Regions from separate parts of the Kineococcus lubricus genome, predicted to be linked through region 2. Evidence: riboswitches for the same ligand, from Rfam matches in the RefSeq annotation. Region 2 holds a riboswitch; the other holds the start of a gene.
What was found. A riboswitch is a leader RNA that binds a small molecule or an ion and turns the genes downstream of it on or off. The one in region 2 is predicted to bind glycine.
Positions count from the first base shown of each region.

Region 1: it holds a riboswitch for glycine, as region 2 does, so the genes downstream of both, gcvP (aminomethyl-transferring glycine dehydrogenase) here and gcvT (glycine cleavage system aminomethyltransferase GcvT) in region 2, are expected to answer to the same signal.

Region 1 covers NZ_JBJLSK010000007.1:117,083-127,421, reverse strand. The annotation lists gene ftsR (transcriptional regulator FtsR) at 1-182, shown strand, start outside; gene ACRYRX_RS07275 (bifunctional nuclease family protein) at 270-749, shown strand; gene ACRYRX_RS07270 (MerR family transcriptional regulator) at 898-1,497, shown strand; gene ACRYRX_RS07265 (SMI1/KNR4 family protein) at 1,572-2,264, opposite strand; gene ACRYRX_RS07260 (ParA family protein) at 2,406-3,167, opposite strand; glycine riboswitch at 3,218-3,313, shown strand; gene gcvP (aminomethyl-transferring glycine dehydrogenase) at 3,393-6,269, shown strand; gene ACRYRX_RS07250 (NfeD family protein) at 6,308-6,790, shown strand; gene ACRYRX_RS07245 (SPFH domain-containing protein) at 6,790-7,845, shown strand; gene ACRYRX_RS07240 (cryptochrome/photolyase family protein) at 7,916-9,427, shown strand; gene ACRYRX_RS07235 (PPOX class F420-dependent oxidoreductase) at 9,424-9,831, shown strand; gene ACRYRX_RS07230 (dienelactone hydrolase family protein) at 9,850-10,339, shown strand, end outside.
Region 2 covers NZ_JBJLSK010000014.1:42,441-52,779, forward strand. The annotation lists gene ACRYRX_RS12180 (substrate-binding domain-containing protein) at 1-277, shown strand, start outside; gene ACRYRX_RS12185 (Gfo/Idh/MocA family protein) at 385-1,380, shown strand; gene sigJ (RNA polymerase sigma factor SigJ) at 1,440-2,357, shown strand; gene ACRYRX_RS12195 (sugar phosphate isomerase/epimerase family protein) at 2,404-3,402, opposite strand; gene ACRYRX_RS12200 (Gfo/Idh/MocA family protein) at 3,428-4,645, opposite strand; gene ACRYRX_RS12205 (LacI family DNA-binding transcriptional regulator) at 4,778-5,842, shown strand; gene ACRYRX_RS12210 (tautomerase family protein) at 5,857-6,246, shown strand; glycine riboswitch at 6,309-6,400, shown strand; glycine riboswitch at 6,402-6,504, shown strand; gene gcvT (glycine cleavage system aminomethyltransferase GcvT) at 6,544-7,656, shown strand; gene ACRYRX_RS12220 (L-serine ammonia-lyase) at 7,687-9,045, shown strand; gene ACRYRX_RS12225 (LysR family transcriptional regulator) at 9,026-9,952, opposite strand; gene ACRYRX_RS12230 (MFS transporter) at 10,040-10,339, shown strand, end outside.

The DNA of each region.
Region 1 (10,339 bases), on a different contig from region 2:
CGGCCGCCGACCGGGAGGTCGCGCTGGCCGAGCAGGTCGCGGCCCCGCTGCAGCGCTCGGGCCGGGCCGGGTCCGCCGAGCAGGCCGCCCGCGCCGACCAGGTCGCCCGCGAGATCGCCGCGGCGTGCCTGCGGCTGCACACCGCGCTGGTCGCCGGGGCCCTGGGGCGGACCGGCCGGTGAACGCGCCGGGGCCCTGGGGCGGACCGGCCGGTGAACGCGCCGGGGCCCGACCGGCCCACCGGCCCGTTCCGGGGGTACGGTGAACCCGTGCGAGCGCTCGATGTCATCGGCGTCAGGGTCGAGATGCCTTCCAACAACCCGATCGTGCTGCTGCGCGAGCGGGACGGCGACCGTTACCTGCCCATTTGGATCGGCGCGCCCGAGGCCAGCGCGATCGCCTTCGCCCAGCAGGGCGTCGTGCCGCCGCGGCCGCTGACCCACGACCTGCTCAAGGACGTCATCGAGGCCGTCGGCCGGCGTCTGGAGGAGGTCCGCATCGTGGCGGTCAAGGACAACGTCTACTTCGCGGAGCTGGCCTTCGACGGTGGGCTGACCGTCAGCTCCCGCACCTCCGACGCCATCGCGCTGGCGTTGCGCGTCGGGTGCCCGATCGTGAGCGCCGAGGGGGTCCTCGACTCCGGCGGGGTGCCCGTCCCGGACGAGGACGAGGACGAGGTGGAGAAGTTCCGCGAGTTCCTCGACCACATCACCCCGGAGGACTTCGAGTCCGGTTCGGGCGACCGGTAGGGCCTGCGGGCCCGGGAGGTGTCACAGGATGGTCACGAGGAACGCCACGCCGCGCGCCTCGTTGACGCTCCGGGGGTGCTCTTCTACGGTCAGTACAGGGAACGCTCCGGTCGAGACCTCGACGGGTGGCGATGACGAGGAGGCCGGCGTGAGCAGTGGCGACGCAGTCGCAGGGTCGTCGCAGAAGGTGTCCCCCCCTGCGCGTGCCCAGGGCGTGCTGTTCGCGGAGGACCTCCCCGTGCTCGACGACGAGGTCGGCTACCGCGGGCAGACCGCGTGCAAGGCCGCCGGGATCACCTACCGCCAGCTCGACTACTGGGCCCGCACCGACCTGGTCGCCCCCAGCGTCCGCGGGGCCTCGGGGTCGGGTTCGCAACGCCTCTACGGGTTCCGGGACATCCTCGTCCTGAAGGTCGTCAAGCGGCTCCTGGACACCGGGGTGTCGCTGCACCAGATCCGCACCGCGGTCATGCACCTGCGCGAGCGCGGCATCGACGACCTCGCCCAGATCACGCTGATGTCCGACGGCGCCAGCGTCTACGAGTGCACCTCGGCGGACGAGGTGATAGATCTCGTCCAGGGTGGCCAGGGCGTCTTCGGGATCGCCGTCGGCCGCGTGTGGCGCGAGGTCGAGGGCGAGCTGGCGTCGCTGCCCAGCGAGCGTCCGGCCGACCGCGCCCAGGGCGACAGCGCCATGGTGCTGGCCGACGAGCTGTCCCGCCGCCGGGCCGCCCGCGAGGCCGGCTGACCCACCCGTCACGCACGACGACCCCCGCACCGCCGAGCGGTGCGGGGGTCGTCGTGCGTGCGGCCGGTGTCCGGTCAGTCGAGCAGTTCGGCGCGGGGCAGCGCCTGCAGGGCGAACGGGTCGGTGACCCAGTCGTGCGCGTCGGGCAGCCAGATCACCGCGGCCAGCAGCGCGTCGGCCCAGGTGCTGAGCAGCTCGTCCAGCCCCACCCGCCAGGAGTGCTGGTAGCTCTCCTTGTCCTCGGCCAGCACGAGCTGCTCCACCACGGCCCGGCTGGAACCCAGCCGGACGGCGATCAGCTCCTCGTCCCGGGCGAAGACCGGCAGCAGGGCCGGGGGTGCGGCCAGCCCCGGGCCCTGGCCCGTGGCGCGCTGCACGGCCTCGTCCAGACCCAGCGGCACCCAGCCGCCGGGACCGACGGTCGGCGCGCTGGTCCGGAAGGTCGTGCGGACCGGGTCGACCCCGTCGGCCGCGCGCCACCAGGCGCGGGCCCCCCGGGGCAGCAGCAGACCCATCTGGCGTTCCACGGCGTCCAGCCGGGCGTCGTCGACGCCCGGGCGCAGCCGGGTCGCGATGTCGGCGCCGGTGCGCGTCCAGTGCGACCGCAGCCGCTGCACCAGACCGGCGATGCGGTCGGCCTCGGGATCGGCCACCGCGACCCGCACGGGGGCCGGGACCGGTGCGGCGGTCCGGGCGGCCCGCACGACGCGGGCCTGGTCGGCGCGGCCGGTGCGCCCGGCCTCGAGGGGGGTGTTCGACGACGTCACGGAACCTCCTAGGACCCGCAGCGGAGCGGGGAGAGCGGGGCAGTACCCACGGGGACGATCCCGGGCACACGCCGTTCCTGGACGGTAGACGCTCGGCGATCATCCCGCACCTCGGACGGCGGCCGAACCCCGCCGGTTCCCTCAGCCGCGCAGCAGGACCCGGTCCAGGACGTCGTCGAACTGCCCGGCGAGCGTCTTGGCGGTGCGGGCCCGCAGCGAGTGCAGCGGCACGCCGGCCCCCTGCGACTGCGGCACGCAGACGCGGTCCGGCAGCGGCTCCAGGACGAGGTCGCCGAACAGCGACCGCAGCTCCTCGTACCGGAACCGCTGCTCGCCCGAGCGCTGGGTGAACCGGTTGACGAGGACCCCCACCAGGCGCGGGCCCGAGCGCAGCGCGCGGATCTCGCGCAGGGTGCGGTCGACGGCGGCCACCGAGAACCGGCTGGCGTCGGAGACGACGAGGACGGCGTCGGCGGCCTGCCACGCCGAGCGGGTCAGGCCCCCCAGCGACGGCGGCGTGTCGATCAGCGCGACCTCGTGGTCGTCGAGCTTCTTCAGCGCCCGGCGCAACGCCTTCAGCCCCTCCTCGTCGGCCTCGGGGGTGTCCAGCCGGGCCGAGGACGCCGACCCCGTCAGCACGTCCAGCAGGCCGGGGTGGTCGTCGACCCACCCGCTGGGGGCCACGGCCTCCTCGGCCACGCGGCGCTTGGGGGCCTGGAGCACCGCGGCGACGTCGTGCCGGCGCTGGGCGGTCACGTCGAGGCCGGACGTGGCGTCGGCCTGGGGGTCGAGGTCGACGACGAGGGTGCTGGTGCCGCGGTGGAGGGCTGCGGACGCGAGCCCGAGGACGACGGAGGTCTTGCCCACCCCACCTTTGGCGCTGCTGACGGCGAGGCTGATCACGGCGGGCAGGATACCGGCGCGCCGGACCCCCTAGACTCCACGCAGGCCGTTCACCTCGTGTGGGAGAGACCTCGATCCGTGCGGACCGGGGCGCCGAAGGGGCAACATCCCCGGAACCTCTCAGGCGGAAGGACCACGCGGGGCAAGGCCGCTCTGGAGCCGGTCCCTCGCGGGCCGGTGACAGACGGGGAGGTCCACCCGGTTCCCGCGATCCCCCGGAGCGTCATGACCTCGCTGTCCGTCCCCCCCGCGCCCGCCGTCCCGGCCGCCGAGCGCACCGCCGCACCCGGCGCCCTGCCGTTCAGCGCCCGGCACATCGGCCCCGACGCCGGCGCCGTCGCCCGCATGCTGGAGGTCGTCGGGCTCACCGGCCTGGACGACCTCGTCGACCGGGCCGTCCCGGCCGGCATCCGCGACGGCGCCCTCGACCTGCCCGCGGCCCTCGACGAGACGTCGGTGACGGCCGCGCTGCGGGCGCTGGCCGCGAAGAACCGCGTCGTGCCGTCGATGATCGGCCTGGGCTACCACGGCACCCGCACCCCGGCCGTGGTGCGCCGCAACGTCCTGGAGGACCCCGCCTGGTACACGGCCTACACGCCGTACCAGCCGGAGATCTCCCAGGGCCGCCTCGAGGCGCTGCTGAACTTCCAGACCGCCGTCACCGACCTCACCGGCCTGGACGTCGCCAACGCCTCGCTGCTCGACGAGGGCACCGCCGCGGCCGAGGCCATGACGCTGGCCCGCCGCACCTCCAAGGCCCCCGCCGGGGCCGCGTTCGCCGTCGACGCCGACGTCCTGCCCCAGACCCTGGCCGTCCTGCGCACCCGCGCCGTCCCGCTGGGCCTGCGCCTGGAGGTCGTCGACCTCGACGCCCCCGACCCCCTCGCCGGGATCGGCGACGTCTTCGGGCTGCTCGTGCAGTACCCCGGCACCTCCGGCCGCGTCCGCGACCTCACCGGCGTCGTCGCCGACGCCCACGCCCGCGGGGCGGTCGCCGTGGCCGCCGCCGACCTGCTGGCCCTGACGCTGCTCGTGGCGCCGGGGGAGTTCGGCGTCGACGTCGCCGTGGGCTCCAGCCAGCGCTTCGGCGTCCCGATGGGCGCCGGCGGCCCGCACGCCGCGTACATGGCCGTCCGCAAGGGGCTGGAGCGGTCGCTGCCGGGCCGGCTCGTGGGGGTCTCCGTCGACGCCGACGGCAACCCGGCCTACCGGCTGGCGCTGCAGACCCGCGAGCAGCACATCCGCCGCGACAAGGCGACGTCGAACATCTGCACCGCCCAGGTCCTGCTGGCCGTCATGGCCGGCTGCTACGCCGTCTGGCACGGGCCGGACGGCCTGCGCGCCATCGGGACGCAGGTGGCCCGCCGGGCCGCGGGGCTGGCCGGTGCGCTGCGCGCCGGGGGCGTCGAGGTCGTCCACGACGAGTTCTTCGACACGGTCCTGGCCCGCGTCCCCGGCCGGGCCCGCGAGGTCGTCGCCGCCGCGCTGGCGGCGGGCGTGAACCTGCGCCCGGTCGACGCCGACCACGTCGGGCTCACCGTCGACGAGACCACCTCCGACGCGCACGTCGCCGCCGCGCTCGCCGGGTTCGGGGTCCAGGCCCCCGCGGCGGACGCCGACCCCGCGCTGCCCGCCGCGCTGCGCCGGACGTCGGGGTTCTGCACCCACCCGGTGTTCTCCCGGCACCGCTCCGAGACGGCGATGCTGCGCTACCTGGCCCGGCTCTCCGACGCCGACTACGCCCTGGACCGCGGGATGATCCCGCTGGGCTCGTGCACCATGAAGCTCAACGCGACGACCGAGCTGGAGCCCATCTCCTGGCCCGAGTTCGCCGACCTGCACCCCTACGCCCCGGCCGACCAGCTCGCCGGGACCGCCGAGCTCGTGGCCGACCTCGAACGCTGGCTGGCCGAGGTCACCGGGTACGACGCGGTCTCCCTGCAGCCCAACGCCGGGTCCCAGGGCGAGTTCGCCGGGCTGCTGGCCATCCGGGCGTACCACCTGGCCCAGGGGCAGGGTGAGCGGACGACCTGCCTCATCCCCAGCTCCGCGCACGGCACCAACGCCGCCAGCGCCGTCATGGCCGGGCTGAAGGTGGTCGTCGTCGCGTGCGACGAGGCCGGGAACGTCGACCTCGACGACCTGCGCGCGAAGGTGGGCGAGCACGCCGACGACCTCGCCGCGCTCATGGTGACCTACCCCTCGACCCACGGGGTGTACGAGGAGTCGATCCGCGAGGTCTGCGCCCTCGTGCACGACGCCGGGGGCCAGGTGTACGTCGACGGGGCGAACCTCAACGCCCTGGTCGGGCTCGCGCGGCCGGGCCGGTTCGGCGCCGACGTCTCGCACCTGAACCTGCACAAGACGTTCTGCATCCCGCACGGCGGCGGCGGCCCGGGCGTGGGGCCCGTCGCGGTCCGCTCCCACCTCGCCCCGTTCCTGCCCTCGACCGCCCCCGACGCCGGCGGCGTCGGGATGGTGTCGGCGGCCCCGTTCGGCTCGGCCGGGATCCTGCCGATCCCGTGGGCGTACCTGCGGCTCATGGGCCCCGACGGCCTGCGCGCCGCCACCGTGCAGGCGGTGCTGTCGGCGAACTACGTCGCGGCGCGGCTCGCCGACGCGTTCCCCGTGCTCTACCGCGGCCCGGGCGGGCTCGTCGCCCACGAGTGCATCCTCGACCTGCGCCCGATGACGAAGGCCACCGGCGTCACGGTCGACGACGTCGCCAAGCGGCTCATCGACCACGGGTTCCACGCCCCGACCATGTCGTTCCCCGTGGCGGGCACCCTCATGGTCGAACCCACCGAGAGCGAGGACCTCGCCGAGCTCGACCGGTTCTGCGACGCGATGCTCGCCATCGCCGCGGAGGTGCAGGAGATCGCCGACGGCCGCTGGGCCGTCGCCGACTCCCCGCTGCGGCACGCCCCGCACACCGCGGCCTGCCTCACCGGCGAGTGGGACCACCCGTACACGCGCGCCGAGGCCGTCTACCCGAACGGCACGGACCCGCGCACCAAGTACTGGCCGCCGGTGCGGCGCATCGACGGGGCCGCGGGCGACCGCAACCTCGTCTGCTCCTGCCCGCCCCTGAGCGCCTACTGAGCACCGCGCGGCCCCCTGGGTAGGATCCGGCCCAGGGGGTGATCACCGTGGAGTTCCTGGACGCGCTGCTGGACCGCAGTTGGCTGCTGTGGATCGCCGCGGCCCTGGTCCTGGGGATCCTGGAGATCACCGCGATCGACCTGGTGTTCGCGATGCTGGCCGGCGGGGCGCTCGCGGGCGCCGCCGCCGACGCCCTCGGCCTGGGCTTCGTGGGGCAGGTGCTCGTGGCGGCCGCCGTCGCCGGCCTGCTCATCGGCACGATCCGGCCGGTCCTGCTGCGCCGGTTGCGGATGCCCCCCGTCGGCACGACCAACGCCGCCGCCCTCGTCGGGCGGACGGCGCTGGTCCTGGCCGAGGTCACGGTCCGCGGCGGCCAGGTCAAGCTGGTGGGGGAGACGTGGTCGGCCCGGTCGGCCGGCCCGTCCTTCGCCGTCGGCGACGACGTCGTGGTCACCGCCATCGACGGCGCGACCGCCGTCGTCGGGCCCCTGCCCGTCGCACCGCTGGAGGAGAAGCCCTGATGGACAACGTCGTGACCCTCGTCGTGCTGCTCCTGGTCGTCCTGTTCGTGGTGACCGTGATCATCCGGACGATCCGGATCGTGCCGCAGGCCACCGCCGTCATCGTCGAACGGCTCGGCCGGTACTCCCGGACCCTGGACGCGGGGCTGCACTTCCTGGTCCCGTTCATCGACAAGGTCCGCGCGAACGTCGACCTGCGCGAGCAGGTCGTCTCGTTCCCGCCGCAGCCGGTCATCACCTCCGACAACCTCGTCGTGAGCATCGACACCGTCATCTACTACCAGCCGACCGACCCGAAGTCGGCGACCTACGAGATCGCGAACTACATCCAGGGCATCGAGCAGCTGACCGTCACCACGCTGCGCAACGTCATCGGCTCCCTGGACCTGGAGCAGACCCTGACCAGCCGCGACCAGATCAACGGCCAGCTGCGCGGGGTGCTCGACGAGGCCACCGGCCGCTGGGGGATCCGCGTGAACCGCGTGGAGCTCAAGGCGATCGACCCGCCGGCCAGCGTGCAGGACTCGATGGAGAAGCAGATGCGCGCCGAGCGCGACCGGCGCGCCGCGATCCTCAACGCCGAGGGGCTCAAGCAGTCGCAGATCCTCACCGCCGAGGGCGAGAAGCAGTCCTCGATCCTGCGGGCCGAGGGGTCGGCGCAGGCGGCGATCCTGCGCTCGCAGGGTGAGGCGAAGGCCATCACGCAGGTGTTCGACGCCATCCACCGCGGCGACCCCGACCCCAAGCTGCTGGCCTACCAGTACCTGCAGACGCTGCCGCAGATCGCCAAGGGCGACGCGAACAAGGTGTGGATCGTGCCGAGCGAGCTCAACGACGCGCTCAAGGGTTTCGGCTCGATGTTCTCCGCCCACGGCGCCACCCCGCCGGGTCCGGACGCTCCCCGGCCGCCCCGGGCCCCGCGGGAGGAGCCGCGGACGCACTTCGAGGAGGTCGTCCTGGAGGACCCGGACGAGGCGCTGAAGCGGGCCCGGGCCGAGGCCGAGGGCGCGACCCGCGACGCCGAGGGCGCCACCCGGCTCGGCAAGGACGCCTGACCCCGCCGTCCGGGCCCGTCCCGGGCCGTCCCGGGGTGCCGAACCGCCGCCGCCTGGTCACAGTGGGACCGTGCCGGAACCAGACACCTCGCCCCGGACCCGGCGGTGGCTGTTCGCCGACCAGCTCGGACCGCACTTCCTCGACGCCCCGCGCCAGCCCGTCCTGCTCATCGAGTCCCGCGAGGTGTTCCGCCGCAGGCGGTTCCACCGGCGCAAGGCGCACCTGGTGCTGTCGGCGCTGCGGCACCGGGCGGCCGAGCTGGGGGACCGGGCGGTGTTCGTCCGGGCCGGGACCTACCGCGAGGGGCTGGCCCGCTACCGGGACGGGCACGACGAACCCCTGAGCGTGTGCGACCCCACGTCGTACCGGGCGCGGCGCTTCGTGCGGACGCTGCCGGACGTCGAGGTCCTCCCGTCCCGGGGTTTCGTGGTCTCCGAGGAGCAGTTCGCCGGGTGGGCCGCGCGCCGCGGTGACCGGCGCCTGCTCATGGAGGACTTCTACCGCGACGTCCGGCGGCACCACCGGCTGCTCATGGACGGCGACGGCCCCGTGGGCGGGACCTGGAACTACGACCACGACAACCGCGAGGGCCCGCCGAAGCGGGACCGCCTCGAGGTCCGCGAACCCTGGTGGCCCACCGAGGACGCGATCGACGAGGAGGTCCGCGCCGACCTCGACCGGTGGGTGCGCGACGACGGGATCGAGTTCACCGGCACCGACGGCCCGCGCCGGTTCGCGGTCACCCGCCGCGAGGCCCTCACCGCGCTGCGGCACTTCCTGCGGCACCGGCTGGAGCAGTTCGGCGTCTACGAGGACGCCATGCTCGCGCAGGACCGGTGGATGTCGCACTCCCTGCTGTCGGCACCGCAGAACCTCGGCCTCCTCGACCCCGTGGAGGTGGCGCGCCGCGCCGAGGAGCACGGCCGCGCGCACGGCGTGCGGCTGGCCTCGGTCGAGGGTTTCGTCCGGCAGGTCGTGGGCTGGCGGTCCTACACCTGGCACCTGTACTGGCACCTGGGGGAGGACTACCGGCGGCGCAACGCCCTGCGGGCCCGGCGCCGGCTGCCGCGCTGGTTCACCGACCTGGACGCCGACGCCGTGGAGGCGAACTGCCTGCGGGACGTCCTGGCCGGGGTGCGCGACGAGGGGTGGGTCCACCACATCCCGCGGCTCATGGTGCTGGGGAACTGGGGGCTGCAGCGCGGCTACGACCCCGCGGACCTGGCCGACTGGTTCTGGACGAACTTCGTCGACGGCTACGACTGGGTCATGACGACGAACGTGGTGGGCATGTCCCAGCACGCCGACCACGGTGTGCTGGCCACGAAGCCGTACGCCTCCGGCGGGGCCTACATCGACCGGATGAGCGACTACTGCGGGGGGTGTCGCTACGATCCGAAGGTGCGGGTCGGTGAGGACGCCTGCCCGTTCACCGCCGGGTACTGGAACTTCCTCGCCGGGCACCGGGAGGACCTGGCGGGCAACCGGCGGATGACCCGGGCCCTGCGGGGGCTGGACCGGCTGCGCGACCTCGACGGCGTGCTGCACCAGGAGTCCGAGAGAGGGAGTGGGCCACCGTGACCGACGTCGGCCGCGCACGGGAACTGCTGGGGCGGACGTCCTTCGTCCTGCTGACGACGTTCCGCCGGGACGGGCGGCTCGTGCCGACCCCGGTGTGGGTCGCGCCGCTGGACGAGGAGCGGCTCGTGCTCGTCACGCAGGACACGACGGGGAAGGTGAAGCGGGTCCGCCGCGAACCCCGGGTCCTGCTCGCCCCCTGCGGGCGGCTGGGCAAGCCGCTGGGGCGGCCCGTCGACGGGCACGCCGTCGTGCTGGACGACCGGGAACTGCCGGAGGCCGAACGCGTCCTGTCCGCCAAGTACGGGCTGCAGTTCGGGGCCTTGAACGCCGTGGAGGGGCTGCTGCAGCGGCGGGGGCGGATGACCGGGCGCCGGGTGGCGGTCGCGCTGACCGTCACGGGATGATCGCCGAGTGAGCGACCGGTGAGCGACGTCGTCGTCTTCCACCACGCCCAGGGGCTGACCGCCGGGGTCCGGTCCCTGGCCGAGCGGCTGCGCGACGCCGGGCACCGCGTCCACACCCCCGACCTGTACGACGGGCGGACGTTCGCCACGCTGGAGGACGGCGTCGCCTTCGCCCGCACGACCGGTTTCGAGGAGGTCGCCGCGCGCGGGGTGCGGGCCGTCGAGGGCCTCACCGGCGACCTGGTGCTCGTCGGCGTCTCGCTGGGCGTCGTGCCGGCCGAGGGCATCGCCATGACCCGCCCCGGGGTCAGCGGCGTCGTGCTGGTCAGCGGGGTCGTCCCGCCGGCCGCCCTCGGCCGGCCCTGGCCCGAGGACCTGGCCGTGCAGGTCCACGCGATGCGCGACGACCCCGACGGCGACGTCGAGGAGGCGCGGCAGCTGGTCGCCGGGCTCGACGCCGCGGAGCTGTTCCTCTACGACGGCGACGCGCACCTGTTCGTGGACGACA
Region 2 (10,339 bases):
CGCGACGCAGTCGATCACCGAGGCCGGCAGCTCCGCCAAGCTCGCCACGTTCGACACCAACGCCGAGCTCGTCCAGGCGATCGTCGACAAGAAGGTCGAGTGGGCCGTCGACCAGCAGCCCTACCTGCAGGGCTACGAGGCGATCGACTCGATCTGGCTGTACCTGACGAACGCCAACACCATCGGTGGTGGCAACGCGACCCTCACCGGCCCGGCGTTCATCGACGCGTCGAACATCGACGCGGTGTCGCAGTACGCCAAGGCCGGCACCCGCTGACCTGAGCGTCGGTCCGGCAGCACGAGACGAACCATCCCCGGGACCCCGGTGGGCGCTGCGCCCACCGGGGTCCTCCGTTCCCAGAACACGAGAGGTGCCCCGTGACCGTGAGGTTCGGACTGGTCGGCTACGGCAAGGGCGGGCGGTACTTCCACGCCCCGCTCATCGCGCACGCGCGGGGGTGCGAGCTCACCGCGGCGGTCACGCGCTCGCCGCAGCGCCGCGCCGACCTGGTCGCGGACCACCCGGGGGCGGTGGCCTTCGACGACCTGGCCTCGATGGCGGCCTCCGGGCTGGTCGACGCCGTGACGGTCACCACGACCGCGGACTCGCACGCCGACGTCGTCCTGGAGGCGGTGCGGCTGGGGCTGCCCGTCGTGTGCGACAAGCCGTTCGCCCTCGACAGCGGGACGGCGCAGGAGTGCGTCGACGCCGCGCGGGCCGCCGGTGTCCCGCTGTCCACCTACCAGAACCGCCGGTACGACAACGACTTCCGCACGGTCCGGGCGGTCGTGGACTCCGGGGCGCTCGGGCGGGTGCGGCGCGTGGAGTCGCGCATGGAGCAGTTCGCCCCGCCCGGCGGGGTCCCCGACTCCGGCGGGGGGATCCTGCTGGACCTGGGGGCGCACGTCGTCGACCAGGTGCTGCAGCTGGCCGGTCCCGTCGCGTCGGTGTACGCCGACTCCGAGCGGGACCGGTTCGCCCTGCAGCTGCGGCACGTCTCGGGCGTCGTCTCTGAGGTCGTGGGGGACCTGGCCCTGCACGGGCGCCCCGGCCCCCGGTTCCGGGTGTTCGGCACCGACGCGACCCTGGAGGTCCCGGCCGACGACCGGCAGGCCGACGTCCTGATGGCCGGGGGCACGCCCGCGGACGCGGGGTGGGGAGAGCTGCCCGAGGGGTCGTGGCCCACGCTGCACCGCGGGCGCGCCAGCACGCGGGTCCGGGCCGAGCGCGCGGACTGGCGCGACTTCTACGCGGGGTTCGCGGCGGCCGTGGCCGAGGGCGCACCCGTCCCGGTCGACCCCGCCGACTCCGTCGCCGGGCTCGTGCTGCTGGAGGCGGCGGCCCGCAGCGCGCGGACCGGGGAGGTCGTGCACCTCTGAACGGCCGCCCGTGGCACCCTGCCCCCGGGTGGTCGGCGGGTCCGGGGGAGGGGTGAGCGGTGGCGGTCGAGGAGACGGTGGACGTCCACGCCGAGCGGCGGCGGCTGGTGGCGCTGGCGTACCGGGTGCTCGGCACGACCGCCGAGGCCGAAGACGCCGTGCAGGAGACGTACCTCCGCTGGTACCGGCTGGGCGAGGCGGAGCGGGCGGCGGTGGTGAACCCGTCGGCCTGGCTCACGACGGTCGCGAGCCGCGTCTGCCTGGACGTGCTCGGGTCCGCGCGGCACCGCCGTGAGCGCTACGTGGGCCAGTGGCTGCCCGAACCCGTCCCGGCGCAGCACTTCGCCGGTTCGGCGGGGGAGGCGGCCGACCCGTTCGAGCGGGTCAGCCTGGCCGAGTCGGTCAGCACGGCCGTGCTGGTGGTCATGGAGGCCATGACGCCGGCGGAGCGGGTCGCGTTCGTGCTGCACGACGTCTTCGCGGTCCCGTTCGGTGAGGTCGCGGCGATCGTGGGCCGGACGCCGGCCGCCGTGCGGCAGCTGGCGTCCTCGGCGCGGCGGCGGGTCCGCGAGCGCGGGGCGGTGGGGCTGGACCGGGCCGTGCACGACGACGTCGTCCGGGCGTTCGCGCACGCGGCCGGCACGGGCGACCTGGCGGCGCTGTCGGCGTTGCTGGACCCGTCGGTGACGCTGGTCAGCGACGGCGGCGGGGTGGTCAGCGCGGCCCGGCGGCCGGTGCTGGGCGTCTCGAACGTCGCGCGGTTCGTCCTGGGCATCGCCTGCAAGGACCCGTCGCTGCGGCTGGAGCCCACCGTCACCGGGGACGGGCTGGCGTTCCTCCTGGTCGGCGGCGACGCCGGTGACCAGGGGGGACGGGTGCGCGCGGTGGTGAACTTCGGCGTCACGGACGGGCGGGTGCGCGAGGTGTGGATCCAGATGAACCCGGCGAAGCTGCGGGTGTGGGACGCCCGTCCCTGACGGGGCCCCGGCCGCCGGGCGGTACCGGCGGCCGGGGCCCGGCGGGTCAGACCCCGGCGGCGGCTGCGGCGTCCCGCAGCACCTTCGCGGCCACCTCCAGGCCCTCGACGCGGCCGAGCTCGACGTCCTCGTGCTCGATGTTGCAGATCATGTCCGGGTCGACCTCGTGCAGCGCGCGGAGGAACTCGGTCCAGAACGCGGTGTCGTGGCCCTTGCCGAGCGCGACGAAGTCCCACGCGGACTCCTTCGGCCACTCGTTGACCCACTCGTCGCCGCCGAGGTTGGTGCGGTCCTCGGAGGGGTCGAGGCGGCGGAACCGGTTGTCGAGCACGCCGTAGATCGCGGCGGCGGGGTTGATGCGGACGTCCTTGGCGGCGGCGTGGAACACCAGGGGGCCGAGGTCGCGGACGACGGCGACGGGGTCCATCTGCTGCCAGAACAGGTGCGAGGCGTCGAGTTCCACCCCGACGTGGGTGGCGCCGGTGCGCTCGACGAGCTCGCGCAGGTTCGCGGGGTTGAAGGCGACGTTCTGCGGGTGCAGTTCGAGGGCCACCTTCACGTCGAGCTCGCGGCCGAGGGCGTCGATCTCCTTCCAGAACGGGACGGCGACGGACCACTGGTACTCGATGATGTCCAGGTCGCGGGAGTTCCAGGCGTTGACGACCCAGGTGGGGTGGACCGCGGACGCGTCGGCGCCCGGCAGGCCGGACATCGTCACGACGCGGTTCTGGCCCAGCCGGTGGGCCAGCCGCACCGAGCGGCGGACGTCCTCGGCGTGCTTGTCGCCGATGGTCTTGTTGGGGTGCAGCGGGTTGCCGTTGCAGTTCAGGCCGGCGATCGACACGCCGGTGCCCTCGAAGACGCCGAGGAAGTCGTCGCGGGCGGTGTCGCTGACGAGGATGTCGTCGAAGGTGGGGACGTGCACGGCCGGGAGGAACCCGCCGGTGTTGATCTCGATGCCGGTCAGGCCGAGGCCGGCGATGACCTCCAGGGCCTCGGGCAGGGAGCGGTCGTGCAGGATCGCGTTGTAGACGCCGAGCTTCATGGGGTTCTCCGGGGGTTCGGTGCGGTCAGTCGACGGGGATGGTCTCACCTGCGGCGGCCGCGGCGCGGGTGACCGCGTCGAGCACGCGCAGGTTGTGCAGGCCGTGGGCCATCGGCGGCACCACCGGCAGGTCGCCGATCGGGGTTCCGGCGCCCCCGGCGATCTCGTTCAGGAACGCCCGGCACTGGAACGTGAAGAAGTCGTTCTGGCTGTGCCCGACGCTGGGGAAGTCCATGGGGAGGCCACCGGCGACGTAGGGGTGGGCGGGGCCCACGAGCACCTGGCGGTACCCGTTGACCACCCCGGGGGCGGTGCTGTCGGCGATGGTGAACTCGCCGGTGCGGTTGAGGTCGAAGGCACCGGCGCCGTTCTCGGCGAAGATCTCGAACCCGAGGCCGTTGGGCTGGCCGTGGGCGATGCGCGAGACGGAGAACGTGCCGGTCGCGCCGTTCGCGAAGGTCGCGGTGAAGGTGGCGAGGTCCTCGTTCTCGACGTCCTCGAACTCCGTCCCGACCTCGGACATCGCGTGCCCGACGACGACGCCGACGGGCTTGGGGCGGCGCGCGGTCACCTGGGAGAACACGGCGCCGCGGACCGACCGCACCGGGCCGCAGAAGAACTCGCCGAGGTCGACGACGTGGCTGCCGATGTCGGCCAGCGCGCCGGAGCCGGGGCCGCCCTTGTAGCGCCAGCTGATCGGCGCGCCCGGGTTGGCGGCGTAGTCGCACCAGTAGTGCCCGTTGAAGTGCCGGACCTCGCCGAGGTGGCCGTTGCGGACCTGCTCGCGCAGGGCGTTGATCGCGGGGGAGCGGCGGAAGGTGAAGCCGACCGCGGCGACGAGGTCGGGGCGGGCGGCGGCCGCGGCGACCATGGCCTCGGCGTCGGCGACGGAGGGGGCCAGCGGCTTCTCGCACAGGACGTGCTTGCCGGCGGCGAGCAGCCCCTCGACGATCTCGCGGTGCAGGTGGTTGGCGACGACGACGCTGACGGCGTCGACGTCGTCGGCCTCGGCGACGGCCTGCCAGCTCGTCTCGGCGCGCTCGTAGCCGTAGCGGGTGGCGGCGGCCTCGGCGAAGGGGGCGTGCGCGTCGGCGACGGCCACGAGGCGGACGGGGGGCAGCCCCTCCCCGTAGGCCCCGCCGGTGAGGGTGGTGGCGGTGCGGTAGCCGGCGATGTGGGCGCGACCGGCCATGCCGGCGCCGATGACGGCGACGCCGAGGGGGCGCGTGCGGGTGGCAGACATCCTCGTGGGCCTCTCAGGACTGGGTGGGGGGTGCACCGACGGTGGTGCGGACCGGTTTTCAAACCGGTTTGAACAGCCACGAGTAGAATCGGTTCGAACCACCGTCGATGTCAAGCTGTCCCAGGAGGTCCGGTGCCCGGTCCGGTCGGTCGCCCCACGATCAAGGACGTCGCCGCGCTGGCGGGCGTCTCCAAGGGGATGGTCTCCCTGGCGCTGCGGGGTGCGGCGGGACCGAGCGCGCAGACCGCGGCGCGCGTGCTGCGGGCCGCCGAGGAGCTCGGCTACCGCGCGGACCGGGCCGCGAGCTCGCTGGCGCTGCGCCGCACGCGACTGCTGGGGGTCGCCATGAGCGTCCGCAACGCCTACCACGCCGAGCTCGTCGAGGAGCTGGTGTCGGCGGCCGAGGAAGCCGGGTACGAGGTGGTCCTGGCCCCGGTCGGCCGCACCCGCGGGGAGCGGGTCGCCGTCGAGACGCTGCTGGACTCCCGGTGCGAGGCGCTGCTGCTGCTCGGGCCGGAGTCCAGCCCCCTGGAGCTCGCCCGGCTCGACGCCCGGGCCCCCGTCGTGGTCCTGGGCCGCCGGGCGCGGGCCGGGGCGGCGCCGGGCCGGGGGCCCGACGTCGTGCGCGCCTCGGACGAGGTGGGGATGCGGCTGGTGGTCGAGCACCTCGCCGCGCTGGGCCACCGCGACCTGCTGCACGTCGGCGGGGGAGCCGGGGACATCGCCGCGGACCGCCGCGCGGGCGTCGAGGCGGCCGCCGCGGCGCTGGGGCTGCGGACCCGTGCGGTCGAGGCGGGGTTCGACGAGGAGTCGGGGGTGGCCGCGGCCCGCCGCGCCCTGCGGGAGGGGTGGGCGCCGACGGCCGTGGTGGCGGTCAACGACCGGGTCGCGGTCGGGTTCCTGGACGTGCTCAACCGCGAGGGCGTGGCCGTCCCGGGCGACGTGTCGCTGACCGGGTACGACGACAGCCCGCTCGCCCAGCTCGGGCACGTGCGGCTGACGTCGGTGAGCCAGGACCCGGCCGAGCAGGCGCGCTGCGCGGTGCGGCTGGCGGTGGGCCGGCTCGACGGTGCCGGGGGCGAGGAGGGCGCCGACGAGGGCCCGGTGGACGTGGTGCTCGAACCGCGGCTGGTCGTGCGCGGTACGACCGGGGTTCCCGGCGGCGGACTAACATGTCAGAATGACAGGACAAACTAGTCCTGGAGGTTCCCGTGCCCCTGCTCCGCTTCGACCTCGTCGCCGGCCGCACCCAGGCCGAGCTCACCACCCTGCTCGACGCCGCCCACGCCGCCGTCGTGGAAGCCTTCGAGGTCCCCGACGGCGACCGCTACCAGGTCGTGCACCAGCACCCCGCGGGCGAGATGGTCGTCCACGACACCGGCCTGGGCATCGACCGCACCCGGGACGTCGTCGTCCTGCAGATGACCAGCCGCAAGCGCACCCAGCAGCAGAAGGAGGACTTCTACCGGCTGCTGACGCGCAACCTCGAGAAGGAGGCCGGCATCGCCCCCAGCGACGTCGTCGTCTCCGTCGTCGAGAACGCCGACGCCGACTGGTCCTTCGGGCACGGGCGCGCGCAGTTCCTCACCGGCGAGCTGTAGCCGCTCCGGTGGCCGTGTGCGAGGCTGTCCGGCGAAGCACGGACAACTGAACACACGGCCGCTGCGCCCCGGCGGGAGAGCGCCACCGCCCGCGGTGGACACCGAAGGAGCAACCACCCCGGAACCTCTCAGGTCCACGTACCGCCACGGGCAGGCCGCTCTGGAAAGCAGGACCCCTCCGGGTCCTCACCGACGGGGAAAGCCCGTGCGCGGCGCCGCGCACCGGGTGAAGCTCTCAGGTCCCGCGACAGAGGGGGTCCACCCGGCCGCACCCGCGGCCGCGACGAGAGGAGCCCCTTGACCACCGCCGCCGCCGCCCCCACCGCCAGCCCGCTCGCCGCCCGGCACGCGGCCCTCGGCGCCTCCTTCACCGACTTCGCCGGCTGGTCCATGCCGCTGCGCTACACCTCCGAGCTCGCCGAGCACCGCGCCGTGCGCGAGACCGCCGGCCTGTTCGACCTCTCCCACATGGGCGAGATCCGCGTCAGCGGCCCCGGCGCCGCCGCCGCCCTCGACGCCGCCCTCGTCGGCCGCCCCTCCGCGATGCCGATCGGCCGCGCCGCGTACGGCCTCGTCGTCGACGCCGACGGCGGCATCGTCGACGACCTCGTGACCTACCGCCTCGACGAGCAGGAGTTCCTCGTCGTCGCCAACGCCGCGAACGTCGAACCCGTCGTCGTCGCCCTCGCCGACCGGGCCCGCCCCCACGACGCGCACGTCGCCGACGAGACCGCCCGCTGGGCCCTGCTCGCCGTCCAGGGCCCCGCCTCCGCCGCCGCCCTCGCACCCCTGGTGGCCGCCGACCTCGGCGCGCTCGGCTACTACCGCTGCACGCCCACCACCCTGAGCGGCGCCGACGTCCTGCTCGCCCGCACCGGCTACACCGGGGAGGACGGGTTCGAGGTCCTCGTGCCCGTCGCCGACGCCGAGCGCGCCTGGGACCTCCTGCTGGCCGCGACCCGCGAGCACGGCGGCGTGCCCGCCGGGCTGGCCTGCCGCGACACGCTGCGCCTGGAGGCCGGGATGCCGCTGTACGGGCACGAGCTGCGCCGCGACGTCAGCCCCTACGCCGCCGGCCTCGGGCGGATCGTCCACCTCGACAAGGACCCCGGCACCGTCGGGCTGGAGGCGCTGCGCCGGCTCGCCGCCGAAGAACCCCCGCGCGTCCTCGTCGGGCTCGCCGGCACCGGCCGGCGCGCCCCCCGCGCCGGGTACGCCGTCGTCTCTGGCGGCGCCGTCGTCGGGGAGGTCACCAGCGGGGCGCTGTCCCCGACGCTGGGCCACCCCGTCGCCCTGGCCCACGTCGACCGCGCCCACGCCGCGCCGGGCACCGCCCTGGGCGTCGACGTCCGCGGGACCGAGCTGCCCGTGCAGGTCGTCCCGCTGCCCTTCTACCGCCGGGAGCGCTGAGGCGTGGCCGGGCCCCTGTCCGTCTTCGACATGTTCTCGATCGGCATCGGCCCCTCGAGCTCGCACACCGTCGGCCCCATGCGGGCCGCGCTCGCGTTCGCCGAGGGCCTCGACCTCGACCGGGTGCACTCGGTCACCGTCGACCTGCACGGCTCCCTGGGCGCCACCGGCCGCGGCCACGGCAGCGACCGCGCCGTCGTCCTGGGGCTGCTCGGCGAACGCCCCGAGGACGTCGACCCCGACGCCGTCGAGGGCCACCTCGACGAGATCCGCCGCACCGGGGAACTGCACCTGCTGGGCCGGCGCGCCGTCCGCTTCGACCTCGACGCCGACGTCCGGCTCGTCGCCCGCTCGCTGCCGGCCCACCCCAACGGCATGGTGTTCACCGCCCGCGACGCCCACGGCGCCGTCGTCGCCGAACGGACGTCCTACTCCGTCGGCGGCGGGTTCGTGAAGGACCACCCGCTGGAACCCGACGCGCCCGTCGCCGGCCCCGGCCCCGGCCTGCCGTGGGGTTTCCGCACCGGCGCCGAGCTCCTGGAGCACTGCCGCGCCACCGGCCTGGGCGTCGCGGACCTGGTGCGGCGCAACGAGGAGAGCATCCGGCCCGCCGCCGACGTCGACGCCGGGCTGCTGCGCGTCTTCGCCGCGATGCGGGCCTGCGTCGACCACGGCCTGGTCACCGACGGGGTGCTGCCCGGCGGGCTCGGCGTCCGCCGCCGCGCGCCGGGGCTGCACCGGCAACTGCTCGCCGAGGAGGGCCGCTCCGGCTCCGACGTCCTGCACGCCATGGACTGGGTGAGCCTGTTCGCGCTCGCCGTCAACGAGGAGAACGCCGCCGGCGGGCGGGTCGTGACCGCCCCCACCAACGGGGCCGCCGGGATCGTCCCGGCCGTCCTGCACTTCTACCGCCGCTTCGTGCCCGGCGCCGACGACGCCGGGACCGTCCGGTTCCTGCTGGCCGCCGGCGGCGTCGGCATCGTCCTGAAGGAGACCGGTTCCATCTCCGGGGCCGAGGTCGGCTGCCAGGGCGAGGTCGGGTCCGCGAGCGCGATGGCCGCCGCCGGGCTCACCGAGGTCCTCGGCGGGACCCCCGAGCAGGTGGAGAACGCCGCCGAGATCGCCGTCGAGCACCACCTCGGGCTGACGTGCGACCCCGTCGGCGGGCTCGTGCAGATCCCCTGCATCGAGCGCAACGCCGTCGGCGCCACCACCGCCATCCACGCCGCCCGCACCGCGATGCGCGGCGACGGCCGCCACGTCGTCAGCCTCGACACCGCCATCGCCACGATGCGGCAGACCGGCGCGCACATGCGCTCGGAGTACAAGGAGACGTCGCTGGGCGGCCTCGCGCTGACCGTGGTGGGGGTCAACGTCCCCGAGTGCTGACCCGGGCGCGGCGCACGTCGTCGTCGACGGCGGCCAGGAACGCCGTGACGGCCTTGCGGGCCGGGCGGTCCGCGGTCGGGCGGACGGTCGCCAGCGACAGCGACCACGCCAGGTCCCCGGCGCCGCCGGGCCGCACCGGCTGCTCGTGGACCCCGGCGGGGACCGGCACCGTGCCGGGGACGAACGCGACGCCCAGCCCCGCGGCGACGTAGGCGGGGAACGAGGAGACGTCCGGGACCTCCAGGACGACCGCGCGCCGGACCCCGGCCCGGTCGAACAGCGCGTCCACCTGCAGCCGGTTGCCGAACCCCGGCGGCCCGTCGATCCACCGCTCCCCGGCCACGTCGCCCAGGTCGACGGGGGAGGGCGAGGCCAGCGGGTGACCGCGCGGCAGCAGCAGCCGGAAGCTGGTGCGCACCAGCGGCCGCAGCTCCACCCGCCCCGGGGGGCGGAACGGCCAGGACAGGAACGCGACGTCGAGCTCGCCCTCGCCCAGCGCCCGCAGCAGCCCCCGCGAGCCGTCCGCCACGACGCGCATCGACACCGAGACCCGCGGGTGCGCGGCGGTGAACCGGTGCAGCAGGCGGGGCAGGTCCACCGGCTGCATCGTCGTCACGACGCCGACGGCCAGCGGGCCGGAGGGCCCGTCCCCGGCCTCGCGGACGACGGCGCGGGCCTCGGTGACCCCCGCCAGCAACCGCCGCGCCCGCGGCAGCAGGGCCCGCCCGGCGTCGGTGGGCACGGCCCGGCGGGACGTGCGGGTGAACAGCACGACGCCCAGGTCCTCCTCCAGCGCGCGCACCACCGTGCTCACCGCCGACTGCGCCGCCCCCAGCCTCCGGGCCGCGGCGCTGATCGTGCCGGTCTCCACCACGGCCAGGAACACCTCGAGCTGACGCAGCTCCACACCCTCTCCCATCGCTCGCAGCGATGGATCCTCCCATCGCCCAGCGCTGGGACGGAAGGACGGGAACAGCGGCCGGTTGCAGCCGCCATGACCTCGCCCCGCCGGCACCGCCTCGGCTTCCTGCTCGTCGCGACCGCCTTCGCCACCGCGATGGCCTTCGCCACCGTGCCCACGCCCCTGTGGGCCCTGTACCGGCTCCGCGACGGGCTGCCCACAGTGGTGGTCACCGTCGCCTTCGCCGTCTACGCCGCCGGCGTGGCGATCACCCTGTTCACCGTCGGGCACCTGTCCGACCACCTCGGCCGCCGCCGCGTCCTCGTCCCCGCCCTGGCCCTCGAAGCCGTCGCGGCCCTGGCCCTGACCCTCACCCCGGACGTCGTCGTGCTC